Regions from separate parts of the Clostridium sp. CM042 genome, predicted to be linked through region 1. Evidence: riboswitches for the same ligand, from Rfam matches in the RefSeq annotation. Region 1 holds a riboswitch; each other region holds the start of a gene.

Region 1 (7,699 bases):
CCATGCAACCTCTAACGCTCGCATAATCAGCAAGTTCCGCTTTTTTTACAATATCGGTATACCATTTTGCAAAATCTTCTTCCATAGAGGTAATAGATTCTACAAATTTTTTTCCTTTTGCCATAATTATTTTCCTCCGATTCAATAAAATATTTTGAAATAAATACAAAAAAACCCGTAACAGGGCACTCTAAAATCAATCATAGAATAAAAATAATAATATGTCAAGAAAACAATTCGCAAGTGTTATTAATACCGTGGGTGAGTTTAAAAATGAGCTAATCGAAAGCTAGCTCTTTGCTAACAAATCATTTTTTGAAATATATTTTATGATTGGTATAAATTTGTAGGATTGAATCTATATAGGGTATAATATATATGTGAACTATAAATAAACAATATAAGACAAAGGGTTAAAAAACAAGAACATATTAAATCTTTCATATAGTTCTCCTAAAAATTTCTATATTTTATATAGATATGAGGATAAAATTCGTGGTATGATTAAATATGTTAATTTTAGTACATTAAATTTAAAATATAAATTATGTGAGGAGGAATGGCTATTTAGGTACATGAAAATAGATTAGCATAGTGACTTGTTATTTATTTGAATGTGACTTGCAAAAATAGCTAAAAAACATGGGAGACATAAATAATAGATTAATTAAAGAATTTTCAATAACTAAAGAACAGGTGGAAAGTGTAATTGAATTATTAGATGAAGGGAATACAGTTCCTTTTATAGCTAGATATAGAAAAGAGAGAACTGGGGGACTTGATGATATAATCCTTAGAAATTTCACAGAGAGGCTTATATATCTTAGGAACTTAGAAGAAAGAAAAACAGATGTAATACGTCTTATAGGTGAACAAGAAAAACTAACAGAGGAAATTGAGCATTCAGTAAAAAAATGTGAGACGCTTACAGAAATAGAGGATATATATAGACCGTTTAAGCCTAAGAAAAGAACGAGAGCTACAATAGCAATGGCGAAGGGGCTTAGACCTCTAGCTGAAATTATTTTTAGTGGTGAGCTTAAAGATGACATAAATGAGTATGCAGAGAAATTTGTAAATGAAGAAAAAGAAGTAAATAGTATTTCGGATGCACTTCAAGGTGCTGGAGATATTATTAGTGAAATGATTTCAGACGAAGCTGATTACAGAAAGTGGATTAGAGCATTAGTGCATAATCAAGGGAACGTTGAAACTAAAGGTAGTTCTGACGATACTACTCCATTTGAAATGTATTATGAGTATAAAGAAGGGGTTAAATCTATTCCGCCGCATAGAATCCTTGCTATAAATAGAGGCGAAACTAGTAAGATACTTTCCGTTAAAATTAAAGCTGATAATGATAAGATTATTGAATACTTAAGAGCAAAATGTTTAAAAGGAAATAATATAACCGATAAGTATATAGAGTTAAGTATAATTGATTCAGTAAAAAGACTTATATTTCCTTCCATTGAGAGAGAAGTAAGAGCTGAACTTACAGAAAAAGGTGAAATTGGTGCTATTAATATATTTAAAGCTAATTTAAAGGCGCTCTTAATGCAATCACCTATAAAAGGAAAGGTTGTGCTTGGATTTGACCCAGGGTTTAGAACTGGTTGTAAAATAGCAGTACTTGATGATACTGGTAAGCTTTTAGATATAGCTACAGTATACGCTACTGCGGGCAGTAAGGACGGTATCCAAAAATCTATAGATATTATTAAAAAATTGGTAATTAAGCATAATGTAGAAGTAATATCACTGGGAAATGGAACTGCTAGTCGTGAGTCTGAAGAAATTTTAGCTCAGATAATTCAAGAACTTAAAGATGAGTGCTCAAAAGATTTATATTATGTTATAGTTTCAGAGGCAGGTGCGTCAGTATATTCTGCGTCTGAGCTTGCGTCTAAAGAATATCCAAATATAGACGTGTCTATTCGAGGAGCTATTTCTATAGGACGAAGACTTCAAGATCCACTGGTCGAACTTGTGAAAATTGATCCAAAAGCTATTGGAGTGGGCCAATACCAACATGATGTGGCTCCTAAGAAACTCGATGAATCCTTAAAAGGAGTAGTTGAAGATTGCGTTAATGCTGTTGGTGTAGATCTTAATATTGCAACACCTTCTTTATTAACTTATATATCAGGGATAAATGCTGCTATAGCTCAAAATATTGTAGTGTATAGAGAAGAAAATGGTAAATTTAAAACTAGAAAAGAATTATTAAAAGTGAAAAGATTAGGAGCAAAAGCATATGAGCAATGTGCAGGATTTTTAAGGGTTATGGAGAGTAATGAATTTTTAGACAACACGTCAATTCATCCAGAAACTTATAATGCTACTAAAAAATTATTGGATTTTTTAAGTTATACAAAAGAAGATCTCAAATCTTTAAATTTTAAAGATTTGGATGAGAGGTTAAAAGATATTAATCTAAATGAACTTGCACAAACATTAGAATTAGGCGGTCCAACGCTTAGAGACATTATTAAAGAAATTAAAAAGCCTGGTAGAGATCCAAGGGAAGAACTACCGAAGCCTATATTAAAGACTGGTGTAGTTCAAATGGCAGACCTTAAACCAGGAATGAAACTTATGGGAACAGTTAGAAACGTATCTGACTTTGGAGCGTTTGTTGATATTGGAGTTCATCAAGATGGATTAGTACATATAAGCCAATTATCAGATAAATTTGTGAAGCATCCATTAGATATTGTAAGTGTTGGAGATATAGTAGAGGTTAGCGTTATTGAAGTTGATGAGAAAAGAAAAAGAATATCATTATCAATGAAAAATAATTAATTAATGTGTTGCTTATTTTACTGTATTTGTATATAATATAAAATATAAAAATAAAATTTAATAATCTTCAGGGCGGGGCTAATTTCCCCACCGGCGGTAAAGCCCGCGAGCCGTAAGGCTGATTCGGTTTAACGACATTTTGGAAGGCGATTTTCCTTCCGAAGTCGTTAAGACAGCACCCTTGGGTGATGATTTGATTCCGAAGCCGACAGTATAGTCTGGATAAAAGAAGATGTGATATATATATAAATTCGCCCTGGCATAGTTCTATGTCAGGGTTTTTATTATATCCATCCCTAGGAGATATAGTTAATTAGGGGGCACTAAAAATGAGAGACGAAAAACTTGTTAAACTAATCAAAATTTCACTTTTATCTGTTATGGCTTTTCTTTTGATGTACATTGAGTTACCAATACCGATTTTCCCTGATTTCTTAAAAATTGACATCAGCGACCTGCCAGCACTTTTAGGAGCCTTTGCATTAGGACCAATAGCGGGAGTAGTTATTGAACTCTTTAAAAATATACTACATGGGATGCTAGCTACTAAAACAGCCTTCGTTGGAGAAGTAGCAAATTTTCTAGTGGGTTCATGTTTAGTATTAGTATCTGGATATATTTATAAGGCCCGCAAAAGTAAAGGTGGAGCTATTGCTGGATTATTAATAGGAGTAATTTGTATGTCGATTTTTGCAGGGATATTAAACTATTTTGTTGTTTTACCTTTATACGAAAAAGTATTAGGATTCCCAGTAGCTGCTGTTATAGAAATGGGATCAAAAATAAATCATAACATTGTGGATTTGAATACTTTCATTATTTGGTCTATTATCCCTTTTAATTTACTTAAAGGAATAGTATTATCAGCAATGACTTTAGCTTTATATAAAAGTGTTTCGCCTATACTTCATAAAGAGAATATGGAGAGAGAATACAAAAGTAGAGAACAAAAAATATAAAAAAGGGTACTAACAAACTAAAGGATGACTTCTGCAAAATGCAGAAGTCATCCTTTAGCTTTATTATTCACCATTCACAATTAACCATGCGTTTAAATGTAGATATGGATGTTTTAGGATATATTCCATATCTATTGAGATCTAGTAAAGAATCTCCTCTCTTTACGCTTCCGTTATTAACAGTAACGGCCATTCGTATTCCTATTTTAGGTAGAAGGTTTAATACATCGTCGTTATGGTGACCATAAGGATAAGAAAGATAATGGCTACCGGTTAGTTCCGTATTTTTTATTAAATCTTTTTTTACAAAATCTAAAGACTTTGTAATTAAATAACCCTTGTTATTCTCTGTTTTATGTAAATTATGGGTATGGTTTGAATATTCAAATACATCGGTAGTTTTAGCGATATCTTTCCAGCTTAAGAACTGTTGTGTTTTAGGGTTAAATTCAACGCTATTATCTTTAACATAAGATGTAATTAAAAATTGTGCAGCTTTAAAATTATATTTCTTCAAAATGGGATAGGCATAAATGTAGCTACTTAAATATCCATCATCAAATGTTATACATACTGATTTTTTAGGTAGTTCCATATTCCCCAAAAGCCACTGTTCTAATTCAGCTAGATTTATTGTAGTATATTTATTAGTGTATAAGTAGTCCATTTGTTGCTGAAAATTTTCAAGATTTAATACTACACCATTATTTGTAAATGTATTTTCTTTTTTCTTTAGTAGATGATGATACATCAATATTGGTATTTTTTTTGACACACCTTCAGTTTGATCAAATGTTCTAACAATCGGATCTTTAAGCGTTGTTGATAAGCGTGGGATGTTAGATGAATTATCTACTGGTTTTGGTGATTTACTCTGAGAATCATCTGAAACTATTGTGCTTTTACTGGAAGTTGGACTAGCTAAGGAATTGCATCCAACCAATAGTAATGCAAAAAATAGTGCTAATATAATTTTTTTGGTCATAAATATTACCCCTTACTCTAATATATTTTAAACAGTTCACCCACATTATACCATTTTATTCTCGTGCTTGCTAAATTTTTAGTAGAGAATATAAAAAAAGACTGGCAAGAGCTAGTCTTTTTACGCTATCTGCTATAGGTGTCGATTCCACATAATTACTGCATCTTCCCCGTTATCTTCATAATAATGACGTCTAATGCCTTCATTTTCAAAGCCATACTTTTGATATAAGTTTATAGCAGCAAAATTTGAACTTCTAACCTCTAAGGTTATTGCTGTAACTTTTTGTTTCCTGCAAATTTTAAATAATGCTTCCACGATGATGTCGCCGGCGCCATGACCACGGGCCTCAGGGTGAACTGCAACATTAGTAACATGGGCTTCATCTATAATTACCCACATTCCTCCATAACCTACTATAGAATTGCCCTTTTTTAATACAACATATTTAGCAAATTTATTATTTAGTTCACTTTGGAGTGATTCGTAGCTCCATGAAATAGGAAAACTTAATTCGCTAATATTGAGTATTGATTTAATGGATGATGCGTCCATTGGGTAAATTTTAAAATCGCTATTCATTTTTTATTTGCCTCATCTTTTCTTCGTACTCCCTCTCAGCTTGGGGTTGCCTAAGGTAGATAGGCACTGACGCATATATATCATCGAATGTTCCATTAGATAAAAGCTTGAGCCCTAATTCTCCTAGGGATGAAGCCTTAGCTAAGTTTAAATGCGCTGGCGCAAAACTGACATTAGGTAAATTTGCTATAAGTTTTTCTTTGAATTTGAAAGCTCCATCTCCTACAAAGGAAATATTGCAATTTTTCTCTTTAAGCATATTTATTAATTCATCTAAGGAAACGTTAATATAGTCACTGATGCGAGTGAGCTCATAATTATTAAAAGTATATAAGGCTGTATAAACATTATCTCTTAAAGCATCTAGCAAAGGACAAATAATCCCATCTGTATATGCTAAGTTATAGGCTAAAGAATCTAAGGTAGATACAGTTACAAAAGGCTTTTTCGAGCCTTGGCTTAATCCTTTAATGGTGGACATCCCTATTCTAAGGCCTGTAAAGGAGCCAGGTCCCTTTGATGCTACAAAGGCATCAATATCGCTAATATTTATTCCTATATTTTTTAATAATTCGTCAATTATAGGCATAAGTATTTGAGAATGTTGTTTTTTATAATTAAAAGTTATTTCACCAAGAACTTTGTTATCGCCAAGGATAGCACAAGTTGCTGATTGTGTAGCGGAATCCAGACTTAAAATCTTCATAGTTTTATCTCCTTTATATAATCATATCTTTTATCAGAATATCGGATGTTGATCTTTCTGAAATCATCTCCCAATCTAGGAAGTTTTTCTATGGTAATGGATAAATTATTGGGTGGAATCAGCTCTTCAATATAATTAGCCCATTCAATAACACTAACGCCATCACTAAATATATATTCATCAAAGCCTATAGCTGCTATTTCGTCAGGGTCATTTACCCTGTAGACATCAAAATGATATAATTTTAATCGACCTGTATATTCATTTACAATTGTAAATGTAGGGCTTGTAATATGATCTTTTATATCTAAGCCTTTTGCAATTCCTTTTGTTAAATGAGTTTTGCCAGTACCTAAGTCACCAATTAAGCAGATTATGTCCCCTGAATTTACACGTGAGCCTATTAGCTCTCCTATTTTATAAGTTTCGTCAACTGTAGTTACTATGTATTCCATAAGTTTCACCTCACTAAATATTTTATCCTAAAACATAAAAAAAGAAAAGGCCTCAGGGTTTTTTAATAGATTGAAATATAAAAAAATCTTGCATTTATTTATAACACGTGATATAATTCAGATGTATTTTAGGGGTATGGCTCAATTGGTAGAGTAGTGGTCTCCAAAACCATTGGTTGTAGGTTCGAGTCCTACTACCCCTGCCATCTTTACATTTTTGCATTTTAAAAGTTAATAAAGGGGTATGGCTCAATTGGTAGAGTAGTGGTCTCCAAAACCATTGGTTGTAGGTTCGAGTCCTACTACCCCTGCCAAATAAAACCTGTGAAATTATTTTCACGGGTTTTTACGTTTACTTATTTAAATATGCATTATAATATTTCAGCTCCGCAGGAGATGATTTAACATTAAGCATTTGAAAAAAACAGGAGGGTATGTAATGCAACTATATGACATAGTAGTAATTGGGGGAGGTCCAGCAGGCCTTGCAGCTGCTATTTCAGCTAAAGAACACTATAAATGTAGAATTTTGATTTTAGAAAGAGAAAATCAATTGGGCGGAACAATAAATCAGTGTATTCATAATGGATTTGGCAAGAATATTTTTAGTGAAGAATTGACAGGACCGGAGTTTGTACAGAAATTTATAGATAAAGTTAATAAATTAGATATTTCATATAAATTAAATACTACTGTTTTAGATTTAAGTAATACTAAAGAAATTAATGCAGTGAATGCGTGTGATGGAATTTTTAAAATTGGAGCGAAAGCTATAATAATTGCGACCGGGTGCAGAGAAAGGCCAAGGGGATTTTTGAATCTGCCAGGTAGTAGATGTGCAGGTATATACACTGTAGGATGTGCACAGAAATTTATAAATATAGAAGGATATATGCCAGGAAAAGAAATAGTTATATCGGGTACAGGAGATATTGCATTAACAGTAGCAAGTAGGTTAGCAATTGAAGGAGCTAATGTTAAAGCTGTAGTTGAAAGTAAAGATTTTATTGAGGCAACTGATAAAAAACTCATCAATTCCCTGAATGATTTTAATATACCTTTAAAAACAAAACATAAGGTTGCGGATATTAAAGGTAAAATCAGGATTGAAGGGATCACTTTAGTAAAGCTGGATAAAAATAATGAAGTTATTAAAGGTAGTGAGGAATATATTCCTTGTGATGCGTTACTTTTATCTGTAGACTTA
Region 2 (7,699 bases), on a different replicon from region 1:
GACCTTTACCATGACACCAGCAGAAATGGAAAAGAAAAATGAATTTAATAAAATATTTGATAGTACATATAATGTTGCAAAGCATGAAAATAAAATAGTATCAATAAATGTTTAGATACTAGAGTTTAAGTTGTAGAAGCTTCTTAGTATGAGTATATTTTCCGCTAAAAGATGCCTGCACCCCTATCACACATCCCTTATCAGTTACGTAGTATATACAAACAAAAGATATAAAATAAAAATATAAGGGAGAATAAATTTGAATTCAACTATTTATATTATTCAACTCCAATTAAATTCTATGACACATGCAGGACTAGCGACAGATGGAATACTTGGTCCACTAACAACTAGTAAAATAAAACAATTTGAAAAAATTGTTAATATCGTAGTTGATGGTATATGGGGACCACAATGTGTAAATGCAACTGCTCAAATATATACAAAACCATTGTGTGGATTACCTTATCATGAACCAATCCCAACTAGATTAATTCAATTTAGAGTGGGAACTTCTATTGATGGTATATTCGGAACGAGTACAGCCAGCAGTGTGAAAATCTGGCAAAAATCCAATGGATTAGCTCCAGATGGTATATTTGGACCGTTAAGTTGGAATAAGCTACTAAGTTAATAATAAAAAAGAAATATAACCTAAAATACGGGTACGGCCGAGATGCGTCCCGTATTTTAGGACCATTTAGTTTAGATTCAGATGCTTTTTTACAAATTGGGTGTTTTGCCTACCCACCCGAAAATGTATATTGGGGTACGGCTGATTATCCGCAAGGTAATCAAGACGAAAACTACTACAGTGAAATTTGGATTCCTGTTAAGAAAAAATAACTACGTAAAGGATCACAATTTGGAGTTCATCAAATTCTAATTTGTAAAGTTGATGTAGAACAATTTTAGATTTAGTTTTTGTCGTATCTTTCGCATAGTGTGACTTAAATCCTACCTTTTTCATTTTTAAGGAATATGTTTAAAATATATTTTAGAGTAATTAAAATACCGATATATTCAAAGAATTCTTTGAATATATCGGTATTTTGGTAATATATGTCTTAACGTATAAAATCCGCGTTTTGCGGTTACTACCCCAAAAAGTATTATTTTTCATGGCACAGTTTAGAAAAATCCAAATCTATAAGTGTTTTTTTATTTTCTATACATTCTTTTCTGCAAATCATATATTTCTTTACCCATGGGCTGCAACTATCAAAAGTTTTCCAATTATATAGCATTGAATACATTATAATTTCTCTTAATTTTAAAAACAATGGTAATTTCGTAATCCAATAATTATCTAAATGATTTTCCTTGTTATAACCTTCTAAAAAATATTTTATAAAGCATCTTGCATCTTCTTCTTTTTCATTAGAATCATAGTTTTCTACATAAAAATAAAATAATTGAATAGAAATATCATTTACAAACCAGCCATATTCACAATCATCAAAATCAAAATATGTTATTACATTATCAGAAACGTTAAAATTTTTAAAGTGAATATCAGAATGAATAATCCCGTATGAAGAATGATTCTTAGGTAATTGATTTAATTCATTTAATGTGTTGTAAAACTCTTTATATATAATCGTCTCACTTTTGTCAACAGTTATGTTTATGTAATTTAATAAATTTGAATTATGCCATTGAGGTCTATAAAAATATTTTTTATTTAAATTGCATTGTTTTGATAAGTTATGCATTTCACCTGTGAGTCTTCCCATATTTTCAAATAATTCTTTATTTCTATATTGTTTTTTTGCATATATACCATATGCTTTTTTAAAAGCTGTTATAAAAAAGTCATTGCCATCTACAGTTACAACTTCAATTAGGTTACCATTAAGAGATTCTATTGCACTAGACACAGAAACTTTATTATCAGATAAGAAACTAATCCAATCTAATTCTCCATATATGAACTTTAAATTTCTTCTTTTACTATTTGAAACTCTAAGAATATATTCTTTATTGTCTTTAGAATAACTGTAGACAATATTTTGATGACTTATAAGCTTTTTTAAACTGTTTCTGCTTATTCCATAGCGGTCTAAACACGCATTTATAATCTTATTATTAAGCTCCATTATATTTTTATCTCCCCAATACAAATTATTCGTCTGAACAATATAGTGCTATATTTACTATAAATACTAGCCAATTTTTTTAATAGCATCTATTAATTGAATTGGCTCATTTATTACAAATTTATTATTAGGATATTTACTTCTGTCATATCCCCAACCATATTCAACTAAAATTATATGTTCAATCTTAGCCTCTATTGCAGAACTATAATCAGATAATCTATCACCAATTACTATCACTTCATTAGTTTTAAGATTATATTTTTCAAGTATAAGTTTAAATTTTTTAGATTTGTCGGTTGTACAATTACCATCTATAAAAGAAAAATATTTGTATATATTATACTTTTTAAGCTTTTGTATAACTTCTTTTGTATAATTTGAAGATATTAAGGTTAAATTGTAATAAGTATTTGCCCAACTTAAAACATCTTTAATTCCATAAAAAATTTCTGGATTTTGATTTCCTATCTCTTCCCCAAAAATTTCCATAGCTTTTTTTTGTTCATCTATGTCCATGCCAAGATTTTTGTAACATTCACTAAAATTAGCTCCATATGATTTTCTAAATTCGTCAATTGAATCAGGAATTTTCACATTAAGTTTATTTCCTATAGTTTTATATATATCGTAAACAGTAGGAAGTGAATCTACTATTACACCATCGTAATCAAAAATTATTAATTTAATCATTTTTTATCTCCTCCCCCAATAATTTAGTATACTTTTAAAATCACTTATTTATTTGGGCATTGCATAAAATACAGAATCCCATAGATTTGAGTTATAATGGAACATTAAAATAAATAGTAAAAAACACCACAGGAATGCACCTATGATGGTTTTTAATTTCATCAACTTACATATTTTGTTTATATTCAAAAATATCATCTATAGAAACAACAGTCATATCATGTTTTTTAGCAAAATCAATTATCTGTGGCAATTTCATCATTGTTCCATCAGCATTTGTAAGTTCACACAAAATTCCTGTTGGTTTATGTCCTGCTAAACGCATAAGATCAACAGTACCTTCTGTATGTCCACGTCTAACTAAAATCCCTCCTGTACGTGCACAAAGCGGAAAAACGTGGCCAGGGTGACATAAATCTTCAGGTTTACAGTCATCTTTTACAGCAGTAAGAATTGTAGTAACTCTATCAGCAGCGGAAACTCCTGTAGTTACGCCTTCTTTAGCTTCAATTGAAATAGTAAATGCAGTTTCATATTTACATGTATTATTAGGAACCATTTGAGGTAAATTTAACTCTTTAATTTTATCCTCTGTTAAACAGAGACAAACAATACCGCTGCATTCTCTAATTAACATAGCCATTTGAGGCACAGTAAGTGTTTCAGCAGGAAAAATAAGATCTCCTTCATTTTCACGATTTTCATCATCAACAAGAATTATACCTTTACCTTGTTTAAGAATACCCAATGCTTTTTCTACACGTTGTAAATTATTACCAAATTGATTCAATAGTGATTCATTCATTAAAAACCCCTCCAAATTATAATAAATTTTACATAAAGTACCTAAAGATTTATACTGTATGTGTATTATCTTTCTGTGGAATTTGGCTATGACTGCAATATCACACTAGCATGTCTATTTTGTATATGCTAAACAGTTATCTACAAATTAACTTTTTTGATTATATAATGATGGCTTGATCACTGATCATTATGTAATAAAGTTAGTTTTTATTTTTAACACATTTTCCTAAATTACACCACAAAAAATCCCCTTAAGCAGCCTTAAGGGGATTTGAGAACACAACAAATATATATAATAAAAACTACGTATAATTGCATTCACCTTCTTTCATCCAGACTATACTGTCGGCTCCGGAATTTAACCGAATCTGCCTTACGGCTTGCGGGCTATACCGCCGATAGGGAATTTCACCCAACCCTGAAGGATACTTTATATAACTTTATTATTAATATACCATTCACATTATTCCTTGTCAAACCAAAAAATCAAATTATAACCATTAAAGAGAAACTTAAGTTAAAATAGTTTCTTTTCAATGGGACATTGGTATTAGGGGCACTAACTGGCGTGTTTACAACGAAAAACTAATAATATGCAACAGAAACTTACCCATTATTAGGATATTCTGATAATTTACAGGATAAATTTATTGCATTTAGGACCTTAGAGATATTACTTTTACCTATAAATAAAAGTAATTCTATAAAATCTTTCTCTTTTTTGTTATAATAGGTATCATAGATGTTTTGAATCCTAGGGTCTGCTTGTAGCATTGCAGTGCTTGAAGCTAATGATCCTGGCTTTCTTTTAAAGGTATTAAGATAATGTTCAAGCTTAATAGACCATTCATGAAATCCTAACTTCTTTTCATGGGAAGCTATTTTTTTACCCTCACTAAAGCAAACAATGTCATTGGAATATATTTTTATGAATATTCTTTTTCCAACATACATATCAGGTACAGAATACCGACAGGTATTCACTGAGAATGTCGAATATTTATCCACTCTAGGTTCTTCTATCCTAGCAGTGTCAAGTTTTGCAATATAAGGCCCCATATGTTGTCTTTCCTCATTAAGAATTTCTTTTGCAGTTTTCATATTTTTTATTTTTTGTGGTTGGCTATTCAATTTATCGCATGTTTCCATCAGATATTTATTAGCTTCTTCTAATGATTTAAAACTATCATTTTTACAAAAAGACTTACGTCGTACTACCTCTACACTTCGCTCGACATGACCTTTTTCATTTCCAGCTCGAGTATTGCAAAACCTAAAGTCAAAGCCATAATACATGGACATTTTAAGCAATGCATCCGTAGGTTCTTTCTCAGTAGGTCCTACAAATTTTTTAACTGCAACTCTCATGTTATCATAAACGATTGTTCTATATACTTGTCCTATATGTTCAAAAAACAAAGCATGAGCTTCTTGAAAACACTCTGAATTTTGTTTAGCAAATAACTGTGCATATCTATAATTCCCTTTTGCAGATGTAAATACAGCCATTTGAAATGTTCTATCCAGAGCATTAATAGTTAACTTTACTTCCCCCCAATCAAATTCACAAATATCCCCAAGCTCATATTCTGATTTTATAAATGCCTCGGCTCCATTCTCAAGTAATTTATTTATATAGTTACTCACAGTTGGATAACTTATATCGTAATCGTCTTCTTTTAACGCTTCATATATATCAATTTTCTTTTTTTGCTGCTTATGCCTCCCGGCATGCCGTTTTTGCTGGTTTTCTTCAATATACCCCTTTATCTTATTTATAATTTCTTCGGTTAATTTTTTCTTTTTTCTATTTATGCAATAGTATTTAGGTTTCTCAACAATACTGTCCTGAAGTTCTCTTATATCATCAATTCCTCCATTAAAATTCAAAATTTCTTGTCTTGCCACTTCGTATTCTTTAACATATTTACTAATAGTTTTTCTATCAATTCCAGTCTCTCTAGCTATGGACCTTTGAGACTTTCCGTTTAGATGTGCCGATATTATGATGTGTTGTTTTTCACTCAATTTAATCATCTCCATTTCCCCCTCTTATGATGCCTCTCATAAGAAAGTTTACTGTAAGGTGGGGGATATTTCAATTAGAATTGTGGGGTAGTTTTAGATTAACATATACACTTGGGTTGATACTACAACAGCTCAAGGAAAACTGATGTTTACTATCTTTGCAGGTATTAGTCAGTTTGAACGAGATCTTATATCCCAAAGAACAATAGAAGGTCTTAATGCAGCGCGTGCAAGAGGAAAAAAAGGTGGACGTCCAAAGACAAATGAGAAAGAGATTAAGCTAGCAGTTAGAATGTATAATAGCAAGAACTACAGCATTTCTGAAATTACAAAAGCAACCAGCGTCAGCAAAACTACTCTTTACAGATATATTAATAACAATAAATAATTCTAGTAATTAAACCAAGGAGTTGATATGTAGTGGCAGCAGCAGAAATTTTACTGACTGAGGATCAAAGACTTGAATTTACTCAAATACCACAAAATATTAGTGAATATGAAATTGTAAAATATTATACTTTTTCGGCCTATGACATTGGCATTATTAATAAACATAGAAGAGATTATAACCGTCTTGGATTCGCTGTTCAAGTAGCCTTACTGCGTAATCCAGGGTGGTCTTTGATCAGTATAAATAATATTCCAGAAAGTGTTTTAAATTACATTGCTAAGCAAATACAAGTTAGTCCAAAAGAACTTGTATTATATGCTCAAAGGGAGAATACGAGGTTAGAACATTTACAGGAGATTAGAGAAATATATGGATTAAAAACCTATACTGAACAACATAATCAATCTCTAAAACAAACGTTGCTACCTTATGCAATTGAAAATGATAATGTAATAAATCTCATGAAATTAGCAATCAACGAAATTAAAATACAAAAGATAATACTACCAGGTATTACTACCATTGAAAAAGTCGTGAGTGAAGTGATATCAAAGGCTGATGAAGAATTTATTGAAATTGTAAATAATAGTATTACAAGTGAGCAGAAGTATACACTGGATATGCTTATAAATGCTCAAAATGAGGATACAAAGACAAAACTTGGTTGGTTGAAAGAAGATCAAGGACATTCATCACCAAAAGCATTTGCAGAGGTAATAGAAAGACTAGAATTGATAAGAAGCTTGCAACTTGAACTAAATATTGTGGGTTTGCATCCAAATCGAATTCGCCAATTATCTAGGTTAGGGTCTAAATACGAACCATTTTCATTAAGAAGATTTGAAGATAAAAAAAGATATGCAATATTGGCTTTGTATTTATATGAATTAAGTCAAAACCTTATAGATAAGGCAATTGAGATACATGATAGACAGATAAATGTTCTATTGTCTAAAGGACGTAAGAAGCAAGAGGAGCTACAAAAACAAAATGGTAAGTCATTGAATGAAAAGATTGTTCACTATATAGATATTGGAGCTGCCTTGATAAAGGCAAGGGATGAGAATTTAGACCCATTTGAAACACTAGAATCTGTAATGCCATGGAGTAGGCTTGTAGCCTCTGTTGAGGAAGCTAAAAAATTAGCAAGACCCGTAAGCTATGATTATCTTGATTTGTTGGACAGTAGATATAATCAGCTTCGTAAATACACACCTATTTTAGTTAAGTATCTAAAGTTTAATTCAACCAATACCGCATCAAAACCCTTAATTGAAGCTGTAAATATATTAAATAATATGAATGAAAATGGAAGCCGAAAAGTTCCTGAAGATGCTCCAACAAATTTTATATCTAAACGTTGGAATAAATGTTTATATGAAAAAGATGGTTCAATAAACCGCCACTATTATGAAATAGCAACACTTAGTGAACTTAAAAATAGAATACGTTCCGGAGATGTTTCTGTTGAAGGAAGTAAGAATTTCAAAGACTTTGAAGAATATCTTATATCACATGATGAATGGAACACTGTTAAAAAAGCAGGTACAAGACTTGCAGTAAACCTAGATGTTAGAGAATACCTACAAGAAAGAATTGAATCGTTGGACAGTAGATTAAAGTGGTTCTCAGAAAATATTGATACATTAGAGGGTGTAGCAATTGAAAATTCTAAGATACA
Region 3 (7,699 bases), 1.2 Mb from region 1:
CAACCATTTTTCCATTTTTAATATCTTCTAAAGCTTCTTCAATAGTATTAAATTTATACATTTTTCCACCCCTTAATCATCACTTCCGTGCTGTAATCATCACTTTCGTGCTATAATCATCACTTTTGGTGATGTAATATTATTTCTTGTGTCTACGACTGATGCCCTATACAAATCCATTTTTCTCGAGAAAATCCATACCAATAGATTCCTTTTCTTTTGGAGTTTCACCATATTTAAGTAGTTTTTCAATATACTTCGCCATCATATCACTTTCAAGGTTAACCTCGTCACCTATCTTTTTACTTATTAAAGTAGTTTCACCTTTTGTATGAGGTATAATTGATACTTTAAAAATGTTTTCATCAACATATGCTACAGTTAAACTAATACCGTCAATTGCTATTGATCCTTTATGTACAATGTACTTTAATATATCCTTTGTAGTTTCAACAGACACCCAAGTGGCATTTCCTTCGATGCACAACTCTACAATGATTCCTATTCCATCAATATGTCCACTTACTATATGGCCTCCTAACCTATCACTAGCCATTAATGCCCTTTCCAAATTGACATGAGAACCAGGTTTTAATTTTCCTAAATTACTACTTCTTATAGTCTCTGCCATTACATCTACACTGAAGCTATTTTTATTAAATTCTGTTACGGTAAGGCACACTCCATTTGTACTAACGCTGTCACCAATCTTTATTCCACACATAACCTTTGCAGCTTTTATGGCAATTCTCGCAGACCTCGCACCTTTTTCTATAGACTTTATTTCTCCAATTTCCTCAATTAACCCTGTAAACATCTATTCACCTCCTTTCTATGTTGCGATATAAATTATCATCATTGACTACTATCAGATGATAGTTTTCAATTAATCAACTTTCTTTACGTAACCTTCTATCATAATGTCTTCGTTAAATCTAGTTACTTCAGTATCCGTAAGCAAAATAGCATCACTCACATGTTCTATTCCCTGTCCTCCTACTGGAGTCTTACCTGTTGTTCCCCCAAATATTTTCGGAGAAATAAAAGTAATAACCTTATCAACGATGCCTTCTTCTAATGCAGAATAATTTAGAGTACTGCCACCCTCAAGCAGAATACTATCTATTCCCATATCACCTAGTACTCTCATTAAATATTCTAAATTCACCCGATTATTTTTACTCGGAGTTACAATAACCTCTGCACCTTTTTGTTTAATAGCTTCAATTTTAGTATCTTTCGCAAGTTTTGTTGTAACGATAATAGTTTTTGTATTATCATCACATTTTAATACCTTTGATTCTAAGGGTATTTTTGCCGTGCTGTCTATAATTATTCTTATGGGATTTATGCTAATTTTGCCTTCTCTTCTTGTAGTAAGTTCTGGGTCATCCTTTAATACAGTTCCAATTCCCACCATAATTCCAATTACCATTTGCCTTAATTCATGCACATATGCTCTAGATTTTTCATTACTTATCCACTTTGAATCACCAATCTCAGTTGCTATTTTTCCGTCTATTGTCATAGCAGTTTTCATGATACAAAATGGTTTTTTATGAGTTATGTATTTTATAAATATTTCATTTGTTTTCTTTATTTCAGTTTCCATTATGCCCGTAGTAACTTCTATACCGTTGTTTCTAAGAATTTCTATGCCTCTCCCTGCTACCATCGGGTTAGGATCTATCATTCCAATTACTACTTTAGATATTTTGTTTCGCACTATAGCATCAGCGCAAGGTGGCGTTTTACCATAATGCGAACAAGGTTCCAAAGTTACGTACATGGTTGCACCTTCTACATCTTCTTTGGCATTTTTAAAAGCATTTACTTCTGCATGTGGTCCACCAAAATATTCATGATACCCTTCACCGATTATCCTATTATCTTTTACAATAACAGCACCAACCAATGGATTAGGATTTACGAACCCCACCGCTTTTTTAGATAATTCTAGTGCTCTTCTCATATAATAATTGTCCAATTTATCACCCCTAATTCTATAATTATGGCGCCAATCTTCATAAGTATTTCTTTCTTAGTATGCATAACTTTGGTCAAATAAAATCATATATTTAACTAAAATAATAAAAGCCCTGAAAACAAAGTTTTCAGGGCTTAATAAACTAATTACATATCTAGTTAAATCATCACCTTGCGGTGCTGTTAAATCATCACCTTGCGGTGCTGTTAAATCATCACCTACTGGTGCTGTTTACTAAATATATTCACAATAAAATACAAAAGCAGTATTAACTATCTTCCATAGTTAATAAATGGAAATCTCCTATATTTATCATTATTCTCCTTCTCTCATCCAGACTTTACTGTCGGCTCTGGAATTAAACCAGATCTACCTATCGGCTCGCGGGCTATACCGCCGGTTGGGAATTTAACCCTACCCTGAAGGATCTATTAAATTTTCAACTTAAGAATACCACTTTGTTATTTTAGTGTCAAGCAAATTCTGTAAAAATAAACAATTAATCAGAATATTAGCTATAAACACTTTTAGAAGATTCATTTATATTTTCCACTGGAAAAGAGATTTATACTACTATGATTTTCCCATCTATTCTAAAAAAATTAATAAAATTTCTACTTGTAATGATTTTATATTTATATATAAGTTAATTAATGTTTAACTATTTTTATTTTACCACTTTACATAGTTAACGTAATAAAGTAATATTATATTTATAGGATTTATAAAGGAGTGTTAATAATGAAAATTAAATTTAACTTACTAATTGTGGCAATACTTTCAACCTCTATTTTAACTGGCTGCGGAAACACCCCCACAGCTGATAATTCTTTAAATGATATAAAAGATAAAAAAGAACTAATAATTGGTCTTGATGATAACTTTCCACCAATGGGATTTAGAGATAATAGCGGTGAAATTGTAGGTTTTGACATTGATATGGCTAAAGAAGTAGGCAAGCGAATGGGCGTTAAAGTAACCTTTAAACCAGTAGAATGGGACGGCATTATATTAAGTCTAAATAATAAAGATATTGATGCTATATGGAATGGATTAACAATGACAGATAAGAGAAAAGAACAAATTGCTTTTTCTAAAGTATACCTTCAAAATAAGCAAATAATAATTGTAAAAAACAAGTCAAGTATTTCTAAAAAAAGTGATTTAAATGATAAAATTGTAGGCCTGCAAATGGGTAGTAGCAGCGAAACTGCACTTACTAAAGATTCGCTGCTTACTAATTCACTAAAAGAGGCCAAGAAATATTCAAACAATACAGAAGCACTACTCGATTTAAACGCTGATCGTATTGATGCTGTTATAATGGATGAAGTAGTTGGCAGATACTATGCTAGTAAAAAACCTGGTGATTATAAAGTTCTTAATGAAAACCTAGGAGTAGAAGATTATGGCGTAGGTATAAGAAAAACTGATACAAACCTTACTGCAGAAATAAATAAACTACTAGTAGAAATTAAAAATGATGGAACTGCCAATACTATATCAAAGAAATGGTTCGGAAAAGATATAATTTATAAACAATAAATTTCTACTCAAATAATCATGAACTTATTCTGAAGGAGTGTTATATTTGGCTAATTATATAGACATTACAACTTATATTTTAAAAGGGAGCCTCTTTACAATTAAATTGTATTTTGCAACAATAATCTTTTGCATGCCACTTGGAATAATATGCGCACTAATTAAAGTCTCAAATTTAAAAATACTTAGTAAGATTGTGGACCTCTATACTTGGTTATTTCGCGGAACACCCTTACTTCTCCAACTGTTTTTTACATATTTCGGGCTACCTATTATTGGGATTAGATTTTCTCCTTTTACTGCAGCAGCTCTTACCTTTTCTTTAAATTACGGAGCTTATTTTACAGAAATATTCAGATCCGGTATTCAATCTATAGATAAAGGCCAATATGAGGCCGCTAAAGTGTTAGGCATGAATTATAGACAAACTATGTCAAAAATAATACTTCCCCAAGCCTTTAAACGTATAATTCCACCAACTTGTAATGAGGCAATTACTCTAATAAAAGATACTGCTTTAGTAGCCGCAATTGGATTACAAGATTTACTAAGAGCTGCTAGAGAAATTGTAACTAGAGATTTTACAATCACTCCTTTTTTTATTGCCGCAATAATATATTTAATCTTTACTTCTCTTATTGTGTTGGCTTTTAAAAAACTAGAAAAAAAATATTCAGTTTACGAATAAAGAAAAACCTGCTAAATGAAGGATGGTGCTACTATGGATTTACTCAAAATATGTAAAATAAATAAAAGTTATGATAAAACCCAGGTTCTAAAGAATGTATCTTTAAGTTTAAAAAAAGGCGAAGTAATATCAATTATCGGTCCTTCTGGCTCTGGAAAAAGCACTCTGCTTAGGTGCATAAGTCGTCTTGAGCATATAGATAATGGACTCATTGAATTTAATGGCGCAACTATTGCAGAATCTAAAAAGAAAATTAATAATATTGAATCAATTAATGCTGCTAAAAAAATAGGTATGGTTTTTCAAAACTTCAATCTATTCCCTCATAAAACCGTTCTTGAGAATATAATTGAAGCTCCTATTATAGTAAATAATATAGATAAGAAAGATGCTATAGACATTGCAGAAAAACTACTTTTAAAAGTGGATTTATTAGATAAAATAAATTCTTATCCTTGTACTCTTTCTGGTGGACAAAAGCAGAGAATTGCAATTGCTAGATGTCTTGCAATGAATCCAGAATTAATTCTTTTTGATGAACCAACTTCTGCATTAGACCCTGAACTAGTAAGCGAAGTGTTGAAGGTCATTAAATCTCTTGCCATTGATAAAATATCACTCATAGTAGTTACACATGAAATGCAATTTGCAAGAGAAATATCAGATAGAATTATTTTCATGGAAAATGGAGAAATACTAGATAACTCCGCTCCAGAATCATTATTTTCTAATTCTAACCATTCCAGAGTAAAACAATTTTTAAACCTTGCATAAAATAAGAGTGCAATCAGTATATCTATCATCCAAGAAGAATCTCTTGCGCTTCGGTGAAATGAAATCGAAGTGCGGTAACCCATAAATTCTTAAAATCAATGCTAGAGAAGACCTGCGGCCTATGAGTTCAAGCTATCCACATTATTTTCCGCAAGCTGTTTCTTATATAATAAAAATTAAAAATATGAAATCCACCCTTTATATAATTTATAAAAAATCAACTATACGAAGGACACTTTTTTCATGGCTTCTATGTCCAAATGCACAAATCAATTAATTATTAAATCACAATTTTCTAACATGTATTATATAATATTTAGAATCAATATATATAAAGGAGCATTACTGATCACAATTTCAATTAAATCTAAATACAATAAATTTTTGGCATCTTGGGGACTAATAAATTTTTATGGCCCTCTAACTTCAAGAAGATCAACATTTAAGGAAATTAATAACTACAATAACAAACAAAAACACCCAATCAAAATATCCGATATAATCATGATTAGAGGGTTTAATTAATATAAGATAAAAATGAGGATACTGATGTTATATGGAATGTATTAATAAGATTATCAATAACAGATAAGAGAAAATAAAAAAAACAGGAATTATTATCTACATGTTAACACGTAGATAATAATTCCTTCTTTCACTTATTTATTATGCTACTTAACATTTAATAATTAAATTAAGAGCTTGGTCTAAATCAGCAATAATATCCTCAACATTTTCAAGGCCTACTGCCAATCTTATTAAACCATCACTTATACCAGCTTCTAATCTTTCCTCTGGTGAATATGGTGAATGAGTCATTGAAGCAGGATGTTCAATTAAAGTTTCAGCATCTCCTAGACTAACAGCTATACTGCACAGTTCAGTAGAATTTATAACCTTTTTACCTTCTTCAATTCCACCTTTTATTACAAAAGCAATAATCCCGCCTGGAAGATCCATTTGTTTTTTTGATAATTCATATTGAGGAAAACTTTTAAGTCCTGGGTAATATACGTTTTCTACTGCTGGATGAGCTTCTAAAAATTCAGCTACAGCCATTGCATTTTTACAGTGTCTTTCCATTCTTATTTCTAGTGTTTTCATTCCTCTTATAATCAAAAATGCATCAAAAGGACTCAAACTAGCTCCAGTCATATCCTTAACACCAAATAATCTAACTGCATCAATAAATTCTTTAGATCCAACAGCAAAACCAGAAATTACATCACCGTGCCCATTTATAAATTTAGTTCCAGAGTGTACTACAACGTCTGCACCTAGTTCTAATGGTCTTTGTATGTATGGAGTACTAAATGTATTGTCAACTATAACCATACAATTTTCTTTTTTATGAGCAATCTTTGCTATTTCCTCAATATCTGTTATAAGTAATGTTGGATTTGCAGGTGTTTCTAAGAAAATAACTTTTGTATTTTCTTGCATAGCATTTCTAACATTTTCTGGATTTGAAACATCAACAAAAGTAACTTCAACACCATATCTAGAAATACCATGAGCCAAAAATGCATGAGTACAGCCATAAAGGGTTTGTGCTGCAATTATATGATCTCCAGCCTTTAATGCTGTCCACATAGTTGAAGATATAGCTCCTATGCCTGATGCCATAGACATACATGCTTCTCCGCCTTCAAGCATTGCCAATTTTTCTTCTAAAACTGTATTAGTAGGGTTCCCAAGTCTTGTATAAATATAGCCATCTTCCGTTCCTGCAAATCTATTTCCACCTTGCTGTGCTGAATCAAAAACAAAAGTGGCTGTTTGATGTATTGGAGTTGCCAATGCACCATATTGATCCTTCTTATTTCCACCATGTATAGCTTTAGTTGCAAATCCACTATTACGTAAATGTTCTCTATTCATTACAATTCCCCCTAAAGTAATTTTTTCTTTATATATAGATGTATACGTAACCACAGTGTCATTTATTACTAAAATATTTCAGTGTATTCAATTAGGCTTTACGACTTTATTCACATCCAAATCAATTTTATTTTTTTCATTACGTTTTTGAATTACTCCCCCTAAAATATCAAGAATTATGCCTACTAAAATTCCTATAGCGTACCCTATTAAGTCAATCCACGAAAATACATATCCTAATACCAATCCACCTAAAGTTGTTTTTCTGATATTATCTATCCAGTTAACATGATATAATTGGCTCATCTCAATAAGATAGCAAAATGATATTCCGATTAATGCAATTATCTTTGTTTTCATCTCTCTAAAAATAAAACCAAAAGCAATAAAAATCATCAACGCCCACAGAGCATCGCCCAAATATGTATTCAAAAAAGATGGTATGGCATTAGTCAACTTTCTTGAACATAATCCTAAAATAACTACAATTATTATCATGACCGAATACAATAACCTATTACGTTTGTAAGTCATACCTTGCCCTCTCTCTCCATATATTTACCATCCCCAAAAGCTTGAAAGCCAATAAAAAATCCTAGTTATTACTAACCCGGCTTCCTTTAAGCGGGCTAACATGAATAATCCTTTCTATTTTTATTAGTTTTTAGTTCCCATTTTAAGAAGATTGTGAAATAATAATATATTTTTTAAGCCCCCAATATTATATTAAATTTTTACTATAGCCATCAAAAACATACCAACATAAACATAACTGAATTATACTTAATATCATAAATTCCACAGTTGCCAAGTACCATTCCCCA

The links. Region 1 has a riboswitch for FMN ahead of ACWJJ7_RS10160 (ECF transporter S component). Riboswitches for the same ligand answer to the same signal wherever they lie in the genome.
Region 2: it holds a riboswitch for FMN, as region 1 does, so the genes downstream of both, ribB (3,4-dihydroxy-2-butanone-4-phosphate synthase) here and ACWJJ7_RS10160 (ECF transporter S component) in region 1, are expected to answer to the same signal.
Region 3: it holds a riboswitch for FMN, as region 1 does, so the genes downstream of both, ribD (bifunctional diaminohydroxyphosphoribosylaminopyrimidine deaminase/5-amino-6-(5-phosphoribosylamino)uracil reductase RibD) here and ACWJJ7_RS10160 (ECF transporter S component) in region 1, are expected to answer to the same signal.

The regions. Positions count from the first base shown of each region.
Region 1 covers NZ_CM143646.1:2,149,078-2,156,776, reverse strand. The annotation lists gene proS (proline--tRNA ligase) at 1-124, opposite strand, end outside; gene ACWJJ7_RS10165 (Tex family protein) at 643-2,805, shown strand; FMN riboswitch at 2,865-3,043, shown strand; gene ACWJJ7_RS10160 (ECF transporter S component) at 3,135-3,764, shown strand; gene ACWJJ7_RS10155 (polysaccharide deacetylase family protein) at 3,832-4,749, opposite strand; gene rimI (ribosomal protein S18-alanine N-acetyltransferase) at 4,882-5,331, opposite strand; gene tsaB (tRNA (adenosine(37)-N6)-threonylcarbamoyltransferase complex dimerization subunit type 1 TsaB) at 5,324-6,037, opposite strand; gene tsaE (tRNA (adenosine(37)-N6)-threonylcarbamoyltransferase complex ATPase subunit type 1 TsaE) at 6,034-6,492, opposite strand; tRNA gene ACWJJ7_RS10135 (tRNA-Trp) at 6,623-6,698, shown strand; tRNA gene ACWJJ7_RS10130 (tRNA-Trp) at 6,731-6,806, shown strand; gene ACWJJ7_RS10125 (NAD(P)/FAD-dependent oxidoreductase) at 6,932-7,699, shown strand, end outside.
Region 2 covers NZ_JBSJES010000002.1:39,235-46,933, forward strand. The annotation lists gene ACWJJ7_RS18470 (peptidoglycan-binding domain-containing protein) at 260-634, shown strand; gene ACWJJ7_RS18475 (phosphotransferase enzyme family protein) at 1,113-2,099, opposite strand; gene ACWJJ7_RS18480 (HAD family hydrolase) at 2,166-2,792, opposite strand; gene ribB (3,4-dihydroxy-2-butanone-4-phosphate synthase) at 2,959-3,597, opposite strand; FMN riboswitch at 3,916-4,029, opposite strand; gene istA (IS21 family transposase) at 4,206-5,636, opposite strand; gene ACWJJ7_RS18495 (helix-turn-helix domain-containing protein) at 5,731-6,015, shown strand; gene ACWJJ7_RS18500 (Tn3 family transposase) at 6,048-7,699, shown strand, end outside.
Region 3 covers NZ_CM143646.1:3,322,207-3,329,905, reverse strand. The annotation lists gene ACWJJ7_RS15875 (bifunctional 3,4-dihydroxy-2-butanone-4-phosphate synthase/GTP cyclohydrolase II) at 1-61, opposite strand, end outside; gene ACWJJ7_RS15870 (riboflavin synthase) at 167-817, opposite strand; gene ribD (bifunctional diaminohydroxyphosphoribosylaminopyrimidine deaminase/5-amino-6-(5-phosphoribosylamino)uracil reductase RibD) at 887-1,987, opposite strand; FMN riboswitch at 2,305-2,418, opposite strand; gene ACWJJ7_RS15860 (amino acid ABC transporter substrate-binding protein) at 2,729-3,532, shown strand; gene ACWJJ7_RS15855 (amino acid ABC transporter permease) at 3,579-4,220, shown strand; gene ACWJJ7_RS15850 (amino acid ABC transporter ATP-binding protein) at 4,254-4,994, shown strand; gene megL (methionine gamma-lyase) at 5,670-6,875, opposite strand; gene ACWJJ7_RS15840 (ribosomal maturation YjgA family protein) at 6,963-7,409, opposite strand; gene ACWJJ7_RS15835 (hypothetical protein) at 7,597-7,699, opposite strand, start outside.